DNA from 2 places in the Streptomyces rectiverticillatus genome. Region 1 is predicted to be linked to the other one. Evidence: riboswitches for the same ligand, from Rfam matches in the RefSeq annotation. Region 1 holds a riboswitch; the other holds the start of a gene.
The links. Region 1 has a riboswitch for cyclic di-AMP ahead of FGW37_RS24310 (M23 family metallopeptidase). Riboswitches for the same ligand answer to the same signal wherever they lie in the genome.
Positions count from the first base shown of each region.

Region 2: another riboswitch for cyclic di-AMP. It lies ahead of FGW37_RS14955 (M23 family metallopeptidase); the one in region 1 lies ahead of FGW37_RS24310 (M23 family metallopeptidase).

Region 1 is NZ_CP040752.1:5,542,146-5,549,559, forward strand. It holds gene FGW37_RS24300 (M16 family metallopeptidase) at 1-1,268, shown strand, start outside; gene FGW37_RS24305 (M16 family metallopeptidase) at 1,307-2,674, shown strand; cyclic di-AMP (ydaO/yuaA leader) riboswitch at 2,892-3,047, shown strand; gene FGW37_RS24310 (M23 family metallopeptidase) at 3,061-3,870, shown strand; gene FGW37_RS24315 (GntR family transcriptional regulator) at 4,141-4,806, shown strand; gene FGW37_RS24320 (HPr family phosphocarrier protein) at 5,040-5,321, opposite strand; gene FGW37_RS24325 (bifunctional acetate--CoA ligase family protein/GNAT family N-acetyltransferase) at 5,429-7,414, shown strand, end outside.
Region 2 is NZ_CP040752.1:3,481,709-3,489,122, forward strand. It holds gene FGW37_RS14950 (aldo/keto reductase) at 1-602, opposite strand, end outside; gene FGW37_RS14955 (M23 family metallopeptidase) at 692-1,924, opposite strand; cyclic di-AMP (ydaO/yuaA leader) riboswitch at 1,934-2,067, opposite strand; gene FGW37_RS14960 (PP2C family protein-serine/threonine phosphatase) at 2,140-3,447, opposite strand; gene FGW37_RS14965 (DEAD/DEAH box helicase) at 3,630-5,348, opposite strand; gene FGW37_RS14970 (cold-shock protein) at 5,600-5,803, opposite strand; gene FGW37_RS14975 (DUF6227 family protein) at 6,041-6,931, opposite strand; gene FGW37_RS14980 (alkyl/aryl-sulfatase) at 7,197-7,414, opposite strand, start outside.

The sequences.
Region 1 (7,414 bases):
TGCTCTCCGAAGACCATCTGACCCCGGTCGCCGCCGTCTGCCTCTGGTACGACGTCGGCTCGCGCCATGAGGTCAAGGGCCGCACAGGCCTCGCCCACCTCTTCGAGCACCTTATGTTCCAGGGCTCGGCACAGGTCAAGGGGAACGGCCATTTCGAGCTGGTTCAGGGCGCCGGCGGCTCCCTCAACGGCACCACCAGCTTCGAGCGCACCAACTACTTCGAGACCATGCCGGCGCACCAGCTGGAGCTGGCCCTGTGGCTCGAGGCCGACCGGATGGGCTCCCTGCTCACCGCCCTCGACGACGAGTCGATGGAGAACCAGCGCGACGTCGTCAAGAACGAGCGCCGCCAGCGCTACGACAACGTCCCCTACGGCACCGCCTTCGAGCGGCTGACCGCCATGGTCTTCCCGGACGGCCACCCGTACCACCACACCCCGATCGGCTCCATGGCCGACCTGGACGCGGCCTCTTTGGAAGACGCCCGCGCCTTCTTCCGCACCTACTACGCTCCGGGCAACGCCGTCCTGTCGGTCGTCGGCGACATCGACCCCGAGCAGACCCTCGCCTGGATCGAGAAGTACTTCGGCTCGATCCCCGCGCACGACGGCAAGCAGCCCCCGCGCGACGGCAGCCTGCCCGACGTCATCGGCGAGGAGCTGCGCCAGGTCGTCCGCGAGGAGGTCCCGGCCCGCGCCATGATGGCCGCCTACCGCCTCCCGCAGGACGGCTCCCGCGAGGCCGACGCCGCCGACCTGGCCGTCACCGTCCTCGGCGGCGGCGAGTCCTCCCGCCTGCACAACCGCCTGGTCCGCCACGACCGCTCCGCCGTCGCCGCCGGCTTCGGCCTGCTGCGGCTCGCCGGCGCCCCCTCGCTGGGCTGGCTGGACGTCAAGGCGTCCGGCGGCGCCGAGGTGGCCGGCATCGAGGCCGCCGTCGACGAGGAGCTCGCCCGCTTCGCCGCCGAGGGCCCGACCCCCGCGGAGATGGAGCGCGCCCAGGCCCAGCTGGAGCGCGAGTGGCTGGACCGGCTCTCCACCGTCAGCGGCCGCGCCGACGAACTGTGCCGCTTCGCGGTGCTGTTCGGCGACCCCCAGCTCGCCCTCACCGCCGTGCAGCGCGTCCTGGACATCACGCCGGAGGAGGTGCGGCAGGTCGCCCAGGCCCGCCTGCGCCCCGACAACCGCGCCGTGCTGGTGTACGAGCCCATCGAGGCCGCCGCCCCCGCCGCCGACGAGAACGCCGAAGAAGAGGAGACGGCCAAGTGAGCGACGCCGTGGCCCCCGCCCAGCCTGCCCAGCCTTCCATGGACTTCCACCCGCAGCCCCAGGCCGGCCCCGCGGCCCCCTGGGCCTTCCCCGCCCCCGAGCGCGGCACGCTCCCCAACGGCCTGACGGTGCTGCGCTGCCACCGCCCGGGCCAGCAGGTCGTCGCCGTCGACATCAACGTCGTGGCCCCCCTCGCCGCGGAGCCCGAGGGCCTCGACGGCGTCGCCACCATCATGGCGCGCGCCCTGTCGGAGGGCACCGACAAGCACACCGCCGAGGAGTTCACCGCCGAGCTGGAGCGCTGCGGCGCCACCCTCGACGCCCACGCCGACCACCCCGGCGTGCGCCTGTCCCTGGAGGTCCCCGCCTCCCGGCTCGGCAAGGCCCTCGGCCTCGTGGCCGACGCGCTGCGCGCCCCCGCCTTCCCCGACCACGAGGTCGAGCGGCTGGTGGGCAACCGCCTGGACGAGATCCCGCACGAGCTGGCCAACCCCGCCCGCCGGGCCGCCATGGCGCTCTCCAAGGAGCTCTTCCCGGCCGGCTCGCGGATGTCCCGCCCGCGCCAGGGCACCGAGGAGACCGTCGCCCGCATCGACGCCGCCTCCGTGCGGGCCTTCTACGAGGCCCATGTGCGCCCCGCCACCACGACCGCCGTGGTCGTCGGCGACTTCACCGGGGTCGACCTCGACGCGGCCCTCGCCGACTCCCTCGGCGCCTGGACGGGCTCCCCGGCCGAGCCGTACCCGCTCAAGCCGGTCACCGCGGACGACACCGGCCGCGTCGTCATCGTGGACCGCCCCGGCGCGGTCCAGACGCAGCTCCTCATCGGCCGCATCGGCGCCGACCGGCACGGCCAGGTCTGGCCCGCCCAGAGCGTCGGCACGTACTGCCTGGGCGGCACCCTCACCTCCCGCCTGGACCGCGTCCTGCGCGAGGAGAAGGGCTACACCTACGGCGTGCGGGCCTTCGGCCAGGTGCTGCTGTCCACCCCGGAGGGCACCGGCGCGGCCATGCTCGCCATCAGCGGCTCGGTGGACACCGCCTCCACCGGCCCCGCGCTGGAGGACCTGTGGACCGTCCTGCGCACCCTCGCCGCCGGGGGCCTGACGGACGAGGAGCGCGACTCCGCCGTGCAGAATCTGGTCGGCGTCGCCCCGCTGAAGTACGAGACGGCGGCGGCCGTCGCGGGCACCCTCGCCGACCAGGTCGAGCAGCACCTGCCGGACGACTTCCAGGCGCGCCTGTACGAGCGCCTGGCCGCGACGGGCACGGTGGAGGCCACCGCCGCCGTGGTGAGCGCCTTCCCGGTCGACCGCCTGGTGACGGTGCTCGTCGGTGACGCCGCGCAGATCGAGGAGCCCGTCCGTGCCCTCGGCATCGGGGAAGTGACCGTGATCACGGGCTGAAGCCCCCCGGCGGGCCGGCCGCACCGGTCGGTCCGTCAACCGGCAGGCACGCGCGCCCCTGAGGCGCGTGTGCCTGCCAAATGTCCGATTTAGCGGAGTGGTTGCACGTCTGCGTTGTGGCGTGGGCCACAAAATGGGGCTTCTGTTTGCCGATCGAAAGTGGCGGCGTCTAGCGTCGAAGCGTCTGTCCGTCAGATGTGCGCCGCATCCGCGGCCCGGGCAGACATCGCCGAGTCCCCGTACGGCGCGAGCCAGGGGAGCCGGGGACCCAAGTGTCCCTGGGGTGAATCGGGCCCCTTTCCGGAGGGATCCGTAGGAGACCTTCCTGCTCCGAACCCGTCAGCTAACCCGGTAGGCGAGAGGGAAGGAAAGGACCAGCCTCACCAATGGCGTTCACTCGTGCCACCGGGAAGCACCGCAAGCCGAGCCGCGCCGTTCGCGTCAGCGCGAACGCGGCGGGCATAGCCACCCTCGCCGCCACCGGTGTCGTCGCGGGCTTCGCCGCCCCGGCGCTGGCCGCCTCGCCCGACGAGGCCCACCGTCCCACCGAGGACACCGGCCTGACCCAGGCCGTCGTCATCGGCGAGGACACGGCCGGCCGCATCGGCGAGCAGGCCCAGGTCCAGAGCAGCGCCGCGGCCGAGACCACCGCCGTCCACGAGGCCGAGACCGCCGCCAAGCAGCAGGCCGCCGACGTCAAGAAGGCCGCGGACGAGGCCAAGCGCAAGGCCGAGGCCGAGCGCAAGGAGGCCGAGCGCGTCGCCCGCGAGCAGGAGCGCAAGCGCCTGAACACCTTCGTCTCGCCGATCGCCGGCTCGTACGTCTCCACGTCCTACAAGGCCTCCAGCGGCCTGTGGTCCTCCGGCAGCCACACCGGCATCGACATGCACGCCGCGACCGGCACCTCGATCCAGGCCGTGGGCGCGGGCACCATCGTCGAGGCCGGCTGGGGCGGCGCCTACGGCAACAACGTCGTCATCAAGCACAACGACGGCACCTACACGCAGTACGGCCACCTGTCGTCCATCGACGTCAGCGTCGGCCAGTCGGTCACCGCCGGCCAGCAGATCGGCCTCTCCGGTGCCACGGGCAACGTCACCGGCCCGCACCTGCACTTCGAGGCCCGCACCGGCGCCACGTACGGCACCGACATCGACCCGGTCGCCTACCTCAGCGAGCACGGCGTCTCCCTCTGACGCACCCGCCCGCGCCCCCGCGCGGCACATTCGCCTGACGAAGGCCCCGGCCCACCGGCCGGGGCCTTCGTCGTATCCTCGTGTTGGCCAAAACATATCGATGACTTCACGTGCGCCGTCGGAAATCGCGGACGGCTGCAATAGAGTCGCTGAACAGGCGTCAATCGGCCGCGTTTCGCGGGGGTTATGCGGAGGTTCACCCATGCGGGGCCCTACGTGAACGGTGATGGCACAGCGAATCAGAGCGGCCGTCGCATTTCCGCGCACGCCGTGTGCACGGCGATCCGTGACGACATTGTTTCCGGCACGTTTCCGCCCGGCAGCAGGCTCACCGAAGAAGTCCTCGCGCGCCGCTACGGCGTTTCGCGCGTGCCCGTGCGCGAGGCGCTGCGCACCCTCGCCTCGGAGGGGTTCGTGACCACCCGGCGGCACGCGGGCGCCTGCGTCGCGGAGCCGACCGAGCAGGAGGCCGCCGATCTGCTGGAGGTCCGCGCCCTGCTGGAGCCGCTGGGCGCCGCGCGCGCCGCACAGCGCCGTACGGAGGCGCACCTGAAGGTGCTGCGCGGTCTGGTCCGGCTCGGCCAGGAGCGCGCCCGGGGCGGGCGTACGGGCGAGCTGCGGCCGCTCGGGGACTGGTTCGACGAGACCCTCGCCCAGGCGTCCGGCAGCCCGAGCCTGGCGGGCCTGCTCACCCAGCTCCGGCTCAAGATCTCATGGGTGTACGCGGCGGAGCCGCCCGCGCGGCCCGTCGACACCTGGGAGGTGCTCGGCGCCCTCGTGGACGCCGTCGCCCGCGGCGACGCGGAGCGGGCCCGGGCCATCGCGGCGGCCCGCACGGACCGCTCGCCGGGGGAATTCCGGCTGCGCCGCACCGTGCCGGCGGCCCGCGTGCGGAATGCGGGTCCGGCCGCGCGAACGGTGATCTCCGGCTCTTGACCTCGTTCCCGGGGCTCGGGCCTATTTACGTCCCGTGTTACCGCAGGAACCATCTCCGGCCGAACTTCCGCCGAAGGAATACCCGGCTGTTACCGCTGGAATGCCATGGATTTCACGCGGGCGCACGCGGGGGTGTGAATGGGGTGCGCGGGGTGCGGACGGGAAAACGACAGCGGGGCCGCGGCGGCCCTCAATCGGCCGCCGCGGCCCCGCCGCACGCGATTTCCGTCGAATCAGACGGTCTCCGGGAGCTCCTCGAGACCCTCGGCGACCAGCTTCGCCAGACGGTCCAGAGCGGCCTCGGCGCCCTCGGCGTCGCTGGAAAGGACGATCTCCTCGCCACCCTGGGCGCCCAGGCCCAGCACGGCCAGCATGGAGCCGGCGTTGACCGGGTTGCCGTCGGCCTTGGCGATCGTCACGGGGACGCCGGCGGCGGTCGCCGCACGGACGAAGATCGACGCGGGACGGGCGTGCAGGCCCTCGGTCCAGCCGACGTTGACGCGGCGCTCAGCCATGGTGTTGCCCTTCAAGTCGTAGGAGTTGTCTAGACCAGTGTCTCACGGTGCCCGGAGTGCTCCGGCGCAGCGCTCCCGATGTCCGTGCCCGGCCTTACGCTGGCCCCATGCAGACGACGCCGGCGCAGTCCGGGCCCGAGTACGCGTACCCCACCCACTGGGAAGCCGACGTCGTGCTGCGCGACGGCGGCACCGCGCACCTGCGCCCCATCACCCCCGGCGACGCCCAGCGCCTGGTGAGCTTCTACGAGCAGGTCTCGGACGAGTCGAAGTACTACCGCTTCTTCGCCCCCTATCCCCGCCTCTCCGACCGGGACGTGCACCGCTTCACCCATCACGACTACGTCGACCGGGTCGGCCTCGCCGCCACCGTCGGCGGCGAGTTCATCGCCACCGTCCGCTACGACCGCATCGACGGCCGCGGCATGCCGGCCTCCGAGCCCGCCGACGAGGCCGAGGTCGCCTTCCTCGTGCAGGACGCCCACCAGGGCCGCGGCGTCGCCTCCGCCCTCCTGGAGCACATCGCCGCCGTGGCCCGCGAGCGCGCGATCCGGCGCTTCAGCGCCGAGGTGCTGCCCGCCAACACCAAGATGATCAAGGTGTTCACGGATGCGGGCTACACCCAGAAGCGCAGCTTCGAGGACGGCGTCGTCCGCCTCGAACTGGATCTGGAGCCCACCGACCGCTCCCTCGCCGTCCAGCGGGCCCGCGAGCAGCGCGCCGAGGCCCGCTCGGTGCAGCGGCTGCTCGCCCCCGGCTCCGTGGCCGTCATCGGCACCGGCCGCACGCCGGGCGGCATGGGGCGGGCCGTGCTGCGCAACCTGCTGGCCGGCGGCTTCACCGGGCAGGTCCACGCCGTCAACCACGCCTTCCCCGAGGGCACCACGCGGCTCGACCCCGAGGGTGTGCCGGCCCACCGCTCCGTCCTCGGCATCGCCGGGCCCGTCGACCTCGCCGTCGTGGCCGTGCCCGCCGGTGAGGTGCCCTCCGTCGTCGCCGAATGCGGCGAGCACGGCGTCCAGGGCCTCGTCGTCCTCTCCGCCGGGTACGGCGAGAGCGGTGCCGACGGGCGCGAGCGCCAGCGCGAGCTCGTGCGCCAGGCCCGCTCCTACGGGATGCGCATCATCGGGCCCAACGCCTTCGGCCTCATCAACACCGCAGGCGGCGTCCGCCTCAACGCCTCCCTGTCGCCCGAGCTGCCCGCCGCCGGCCGCATAGGGCTCTTCAGCCAGTCCGGGGCCATCGGCATCGCCCTGCTCTCCGGGCTCCACCGGCGCGCCGCCGGGCTCGTCGGCATCTCCACCTTCGTCTCCGCCGGCAACCGCGCGGACGTCTCCGGCAACGACTTCCTCCAGTACTGGCACGACGACCCGGACACCGACCTCGTACTCATGTACCTGGAGTCCATCGGCAACCCCCGCAAGTTCACCCGCCTCGCGCGGCGCACCGCCGCCCGCAAGCCCGTCGTCGTCGTCAAAGGCGCACGCCACGGCGGGGCCGCGCCCACCGGGCACGCCGTGCCCACCACCCGCATCCCCGACGCCACCGTCTCCGACCTGCTCCGGCAGGCCGGCGTCATCCGCGTCGACACGGTCACCGAGCTCGCCGACACCGGGCTGCTCCTCGCCTCCCAGCCGCTGCCCGCCGGGCCGCGCGTCGCCATCCTCGGCAACTCCGAGTCCCTCGCCCTGCTCACCTACGACGCCTGCCTCACGGACGGCCTGCGCCCCCAGCCCCCGTACGACCTCACCACCGCCGCCCAGCCCGCCGACTTCCGCAGGGCGCTGGCCGGTGTCCTGGCCGACGAGGAGTGCGACGCCGTCGTCGTCACCGCCATCCCGTGGGTGGGGGACGCCTCCGCGGCGGACCTCGCGGGGGCGCTGCGCGAGGCGGTCGCGGCCTCGCCGGCCGCCAAGCCGGTGACCGTCGTGCACCTGGAGATCCCGGGGCTCGCCGAGGCGCTCGCGGAGCCGGCGCTCGCGGAGCCGGCGGGCGAGGGCGCCGGGGGCACGGAGGGCGCTGCGCCGGCCGTGCGGATACCCGCCTACCCCGCCGCCGAGCGGGCCGTCCGGGCGCTCGCCGAGGCCGCGCGG
Region 2 (7,414 bases), 2.1 Mb from region 1:
TCCGCCACGGCCGCCAGGTCGCCCTCGTAGGTGTCGCGCGAGACCAGGTTGTAGTGGGGCTGAATCGCCACGTACTTCGCCAGGCCGGTCGTCTCCGAGAACTCCAGCGACTCCTGCAGGCGCTCCGGCGTGATGTTCGAGGCCGCGATCTCGCGGACCTTGCCCTCCTTCACCAGCGCGTCGAGAGCGGTGATGAACTCCTCCACCGGCACCGACGGGTCGTCGTAGTGCGTGTAGTAGAGGTCGATGTAGTCGGTACGCAGGCGGCGGAGGGATTCCTCCACGCCCGCCTTGATCACCGATGCGCGCAGGCCCCGCGGCTCCGGGACGCCCGCGCCGACCTTCGTGGCGAGGACGATGTCGGCACGGTTGCCGCGCGAAGCGAACCAATTGCCGATGACGGTTTCCGACTCGCCGCCCTCGTTGCCCGGGACCCAGGCCGAATAGACGTCGGCGGTGTCGATGAAATTGCCGCCCGCCGCCGCGTACGCGTCGAGGACGGCGAAGGATTCCGCCTCGTCCGCGGTCCATCCGAAGACGTTGCCGCCGAGGGCCAGCGGGTGGACGGAGAGGTTGCCGATCTTCTTGTGAATGTCAGCCATGCATCACTTCAGCGTCCTTGCGGGAGTGGGTATTCCATTTCCGCTCCTCGCCACCCCCTGCGGTACGCCGCCCGCCGGTCCCGCGCCCGCTACGGCTGCAGGCCCCTGTTCCTCAGCCACCCCAGCGGGTCGATCGGCGCGCCCCCGCCCGGCCGCACCTCCAGGTGCAGGTGCGGGCCGGTGACGTTGCCCGTCGCACCGACACGACCTATGACCTGGCCCGGAGCGACCTTCCCCGACGTGACGACCATCGACGACAGGTGGCAGAACCACAGCTCCGTACCGTCGTCGAGCCTCAGGACGATGCGATAGCCGTACGCCCCCGCCCAGCCGGCTTGAACGATCTTGCCGCCGCCGACCGCCCTCACCGGCGTGCCGGTCGGGGCTGCGAAGTCCTCCCCCGTGTGGTTCGCGGACCACATGTTCCCCGCCTGGCCGAAGCCGGCCGTCAGGGTGTACGAGGCGAGGGGGAGCTTGAACGCGCCGGAGGTGGAGTGGCGAGCCGCCGGGGCGGGAGCGGGAGCCTGAGCGGGAGTGGCAGCCTGAGCGGATCGCTGCTTCTTCGGCGTCTGCTTCTTCGGCGTCTGCTTCTTCGCCGTCTGGTGCTGCGGTGCCTCTTGCTTCGCCGTCTGCTGCTGCTTCGGTGCCGCCGCCCGCGCCTGCGGCTCCTCGGACGTCTCGGGCGCCTCGGCCCCCTCCCGCTCCTTCTCCGCCTCCGCCGCCTTCCGCTCCGCCGCCTTCTTCTGCGTCTCCGCGGCCTGCCTCACCTGCGCCGCCTGCGCCTCGGCCACGGCCACGCCCTGCTGGTGGTCGGCCTGCTCCAGGATTCTCGCCCGGAGCGCCTCACCCGCCGTCGCCGCGCTCTCGGCCATCTGCACTGCGGCCGATGCGCTTTCCTCACCGGCGAATTCGGCGTCGGCGGCGGAATCGACCGAGCCCGCCGCGCTCCCCGCGAAGAACGAGCCCACTCCCGGCAGCTGGGCCAGGTCGGGCATGGATATGGACGTCGCCGGGCGGTCCTGGGCGTGCGCCATGCCGCCCGCGCCGACCGCCGCGATGACGCCCACACCGAGCACCGCGCCGCTGCGGGCCATCGTGCCGCCGCGCTGCTTCACGACGCGGTGGCGGCCGCGGCCCGTGCCGAAGGCGTTGTAGACGGACGGCCGGTAGGAGGTGGGGGTGGACGACGGCTCGGGGTCGTACGCGGTCCCCGTCTCGTACCGCAGCCCCGGCCGGGGCTCGGGCTCGGGCTCCGGGTCGTACGGGGGTACGTACGCCGGGACCAGCGGCGGGTCGTACGCGGCAGGCTCGTTGGATGCCACGGAGGCACTCCTTTCCTTCCTTCTCGCCTACCGGGTTAGCTGACGGGTTCGGAGCAGGAAGGTCTCCTACGGGCCGCGCGCGGCCCGATTCACCCCAGGGTGGTGGTTCCCCGGTTCCCAGAACTTGCCGGCGTATCAGGTGGTGCTGTGCCCGCGGGATTCGGCGACGGCGCACGGCGCATCGCCTCTTGCGGCGTTGCGACAACCGCGCTCCGTTATCGAACGTTAATAGACGTGCCGGGTGGATTCCAAGCCGAACGCCCGAATCCACCGATGCCCTCGGGCACGTCTTCACGGGATGTGCGCCCGCGGAACCTGTCGATACTTTCTACGAAATGCTGTTCGATCCGCTCGCCGCGCCGGATCGCCAACAGCGCCATGTCGTCCGCGGCCTGACCCTCCGAATGGCGCGCGACGTCCGCGACCAGGGCGTCCAGCAGCGCCTCCGGGTTCTTGAACCGGCAGCCCGTCAGCCCGGCCCGGAGATCGTAGAACGTACCGCCGGCGTCCCTCGCCTCGGTCACCCCGTCCGTCATCAGCAGCAGCATCGACCCCGCGGGGAACTCCCGCTCCTCCGCCCGGTCCGGCCACACCCCCAGCTCGCCCAGACCGAGCGGCAGCGCGGGGACGGCGGGGTCGGCCACGCCGATGCGGCCGTCCGCGTGCAGCAGGAGCGGTGAGGGGTGGCCGCGGTTCAGCAGCCGGAAGACGGGCTCCCCCGGCGGCAGCTCCGCCAGTACGGCCGTGGTGAAACCCTCGGACCGGTCCACGGCGTCGGCGCGCAGGTTCGCCCGCCGCGCGCCCTCCCGCTGGAGCGCGTGCTCCAGCCGTCCCGCGAGCCCCTCCAGCGTGGGCTCCTGCTCGGCCGCCTCCCGGAAGGCGCCGATCACCACGGCGACTGCCTCGACCGCACCCAGGCCCTTGCCGCGGACGTCGCCGACGATGACGCGTACGCCGTACGGGGTGTCCTGGACCGCGTACAGATCGCCGCCGATCCGGGCGTCCGCCTGGGCGGCGACGTAGCGCGCGGCCACGCGGAGGCCGCCGATCCGGGACGGGGGCGCGGGCAGGACGGCGCGCTGGGCCGCCTCCGCGATGCCCCGGGCGGAGGCGAGCTGCTGATCGCTGCGACGGGCGATGCGGTTGATGCCGAGCGCGACCAGGGAGACCGCACCGATGGTCGCGATCTCGGCCAGCGCCTCACCGGTGTCGGACGGCCGGTGGTAGAACACGAGGCCGACCGCGACCGCCACGGCGGCCAGGGCGGCCGTGACCGTGACGCGGAGGGTGTGCAGCGGCGCCGCGACGAGGGGCGCGGCGGAGAGGAAGGGGGCGCACGTGTAGTGCGCGGGCGCCCCGAGGTCGAAGAGTACGGCGCCGACGATCAGAACGGCCGGGAGCCTGCGGACGGCCCGGCGCACGGCCGGGCGCGCCGTACGGCGGAACGTGCTGCGCCTACTGGTGCCGCTGGACGCGCCACCGCCCGCGCCACTGCCACTGCCACTGCCACTGCCACTACCCATGCCCCCGGCGGCGCCCCCGGCAGCACGGCGGGCAGAACGGCTCTCTCGCTTGCCCACCGCACTCTCTCCTGACCGGCAGTCCCGCACGTCACGACCTCCCACCCTTCCGGGCGGGAGGTCGGCAGGCGAACGGTGCTGGGCCAACCGGGGAGGTAAGCCCCGGAGGAGGTGAAGCAAGGGCCTTACGAGGAGCGGCGCTCCCGTGCGCCCCCGGCGCCCCGGCCGGCACCGCTCCTGCCGGCACCCCGGCCGGAAGCCGCACCGGAAGCGCCACCGGACGCCCGCCCGGCACCCCGGCCCGAGCCACCCGAACCGCCCGAACCGTAAGACGCAGAGGACGACGAAGAAGACGACGAAGACGACGACGCCCCGGAAGACATCTCCGTACGCACCCGGCCACGACCGCCACGCCCGCCGCGCGAGCCACGGGTGCCCCGGGAGCCGCGCGACCCGGCAGCAGCCGCAGCCCCACCGGCGGACCCGGCGCTCGCGCCGCCCCCGCCCGACCGCTTCCGCGGCGTCGACTGGGCCGGCACCGGCGGCGCGATGACCACCGGCACGCCGCTGGGCTCCTGGGCGCCCGTGATGCGGACGAGCTCCTCGTCCTTCGGGCCGACCGTGACGACGTTCGGGGAGATCTTGGCCGTGACCATCATCCGGCTCATCTCGCGGCGCTGCTCCGGCAGCACGAGCGTGACGACCGTGCCGGACTCGCCCGCGCGGGCCGTACGGCCGCCGCGGTGCAGGTAGTCCTTGTGGTCCATGGGCGGGTCGACGTTCACGACGAGGTCGAGGCCGTCGATGTGGATGCCGCGCGCGGCCACGTTCGTGGCGATCAGCGCGGTGACTTCCTGGGTGCGGAAGAGGTCCAGGGTGCGGTTGCGCTGCGGCTGGCTCTTGCCGCCGTGCAGGGCGGCGGCGCGCACGCCCTCGGACAGCAGCTTCTTCACCAGGCGGTCGGCACCGCGCTTGGTGTCCACGAACATGATCACGCGGCCGTCGCGGGCGGCGATCCGGGTGACCGTGTCCTTCTTGTCCGTCTCGGTGACGTGCAGCAGGTGGTGGTCCATCGTGACGACCGCGCCCACCGACGCGTCGACGGAGTGCGTCACCGGGTCGGAGAGGAAGCGGCGGACGAGCCGGTCGACGTTGCGGTCGAGGGTCGCGGAGAACAGCATCCGCTGCCCCTCGGGGTCGACCTGGTCCAGCAGCTTGGTGACCTGCGGCAGGAAGCCCATGTCGGCCATCTGGTCGGCCTCGTCCAGGACCGTGATCCGCACGTCGCCGAGCTTGCAGTCACCGCGCTGGATGAGGTCCGCGAGCCGCCCGGGGGTGGCGACGAGCACCTCGGCGCCGCGCGCGAGCGTCTGGGCCTGCCGGCCGATGGACATGCCGCCGACGACCGTGGCCGTCCGCAGGTTCACGGCGGTGGCGTACGGGGCGAGCGAGTCGGTGACCTGCTGCGCGAGCTCGCGGGTGGGGACGAGCACGAGGGCGAGCGGGCGGCCGGGCTCGGCGCGGCGGCCGGCCGTACGGGCCAGCAGGGCCAGGCCGAACGCGAGGGTCTTGCCGGAGCCGGTGCGGCCGCGGCCGAGGACGTCACGGCCGGTGAGCGAGTTCGGCAGCGTCGCGGCCTGGATCGGGAACGGCTCGGTGACGCCCTCGCGGGTCAGCGTGGAGAGCAGACCGGCGGGCATGTCCAGGTCGGCGAAGGACGCCACCGGCGGCAGCGCCGGGGTGGTGCTGACCGGGGTCTCGAAGTCGCCCTGGGGGGCGGCGGCGGGCTTGCGGCGCGACGACTGGGCGCCGACGCGGCCGCCCTGCTGGGAGCTGCGGTTCTGCTGGGCACCACGGTTCTGCTGGGGGCCGCGGGGGCGGGCGGGGCGGGCGGAGCGAGTCATACGGGTGGGACCTTCCCTCAATGGGGGTGGCACGCCCGAAAGGGAGACTTCGCATCGCGAGACCGTCCGGAACGAGAACGGTCGGACGGCGGAAAAGCCTGGGCGCGCTGGTGCGGGACGACGGCCGGCATACGGGCGCCGGCCGGCGCAGGGGCAGCAATGGGGCCCGCACCCCGAGGTGCGGGCCCCATTGCCTGGTGCTTCATGCGGAGCCCGGGACCGCCGTCAGACGGACCGGGCGGGCATCATCGTCAGGCAGCGACGATGTTCTCGGCCTGCAGGCCCTTCTGGCCCTGCGTGACGTCGAAGGAAACCTTCTGGCCCTCGAACAGCTCACGGAAGCCGTTGGAGGCGATGTTCGAGTAGTGGGCGAAGACGTCGGGGCCGCCGCCGTCCTGCTCGATGAAGCCGAAGCCCTTTTCCGAGTTGAACCACTTCACGGTGCCAGTAGCCATGTCTATCTCCTTAGTGGATGCAAATGGGCCCCACACCGGACAAAGACCGGCAAAAACAAAAATGCGCCCTCGGTTCACATAACCGTCAGGCGCACACGAGTTCATGGGTACCACAACTGAAACGTCAGTTAAGCGTAGCACACGTCGGCGGCCCCCGTTTCACCCGCCCGCCGACGGTGCGCAGCCCCGCGGCAGCCCGGTGCCGCTACAGCTCCACCACAGCCCGCTACGGCCCCACTACAGCTCCACGCCCTGGGAACGGGCGTGACGGTCCGCCGCCACCTCGGCCTCCGCCTCGTCCAGATAGACCTCGCAGACCAGGCGGCCGTCGGCGTTCATATTGTGCTCCAGCTCCCACAGGCTGAGCTCGCCGCCGCCCTCCAGCAGGAAGGCGTGCTCGTAGAAACGGCACCAGGTGGCATCGCGCCCGGGGCCACGGCGCCGCGGCTTGGTGATCAGCGCGATGTGATGGCCGAGCGCCCCCTGGAGCAGCTCGCGCACCACCTCGCCCGGCCCGTCCTCGTTCTCCGCGCGCCGCAGCAGCCGCCGGGCGTGGTCGGGCGAGGCGTCGGAGACGTACTCCCGGCGGGGCTGCGCCGGCCCCATGGCCAGCAGCAGCTCCTCCGCCAGCCAGGCCGGCAGCTCCTCCGTCTCGCTGCCGGGGCCGATCCCGCCGCCGATCCGGTCGTGCACGCGCCGCTCGGCCCGGTCGAGGACGTCCTCGTCCGCGTACAACTCGTAGAGGAAGACGTCCTCCGGCCCGGTGTTGTGCTCCAGCTCGAACAGAAGCAGGCTGCTGCCGTCCGCCAGGAGGAAGACGTGGCGGTACGAATTGCAGCGGAGGGGGCGCCGGTCGTCATTGCGCTGGCGGTACGAGCGGAGCTCGGCCTGATGCATCAGCGCCGTCCGCAGCCGGCCGAGCATCCGCTCGTCGATCTCGAAGCCGTTCTGCGCCCGCCCCAGCAGCGCCTCCACATGCTCGATGGGCGAGGTCTCGGCTCCCGCCGGCCCGCCCGGTCCCTGGCCGTGCTCCGTGCGCCCCCTGTGCGCCCTGTACGCCGGGCTCTGGTTCCCCCACTCTGCTCGCTCGCTTCCGCTGCCGTTCTCACCCGCTCGCGAGTTCTCCATGCCTCCGACCTCCCGGACCTCGCCGCGCCCACCCCGCGCACTTACCGTAGCGGCGCGAACACGGGACCGGGGCGGGGTTCGGGGGAACTGGGTGCGCAGAGGCCCGGGCACGCGGGGGGCGTCCAGCGGTGGCTCAGGGGGTGGGGCGTGCGCGTGCTGTGCGCCCCCCCTGGCCCGGCGGGCCGGGTGAGGCCGCCCGGCGGGGCCCTACAGGGCGCCCTACAGGGCTCCCGCACCTATCACCCGTTCACCCGTTATCGCCCGTTCACTCGTTCACCCGCCGCGGCGTCACGATCGGGAACACCGGGTTCGGGTAGGTCAGATAGCCGAAGACGGTGTCCGCGGCGGCCTGGTCGTCCACCTCGATGCCGTTCCCGACCGCCGCATCGAAGTTCTTCTTGAAGTCGAAGCCCTGCGTCAGCACCTCGTCGAGCGCCGCGCGCGAGAGGGTGATGGTCGCCTGCGGCTTGCCCGCGAAGAGGT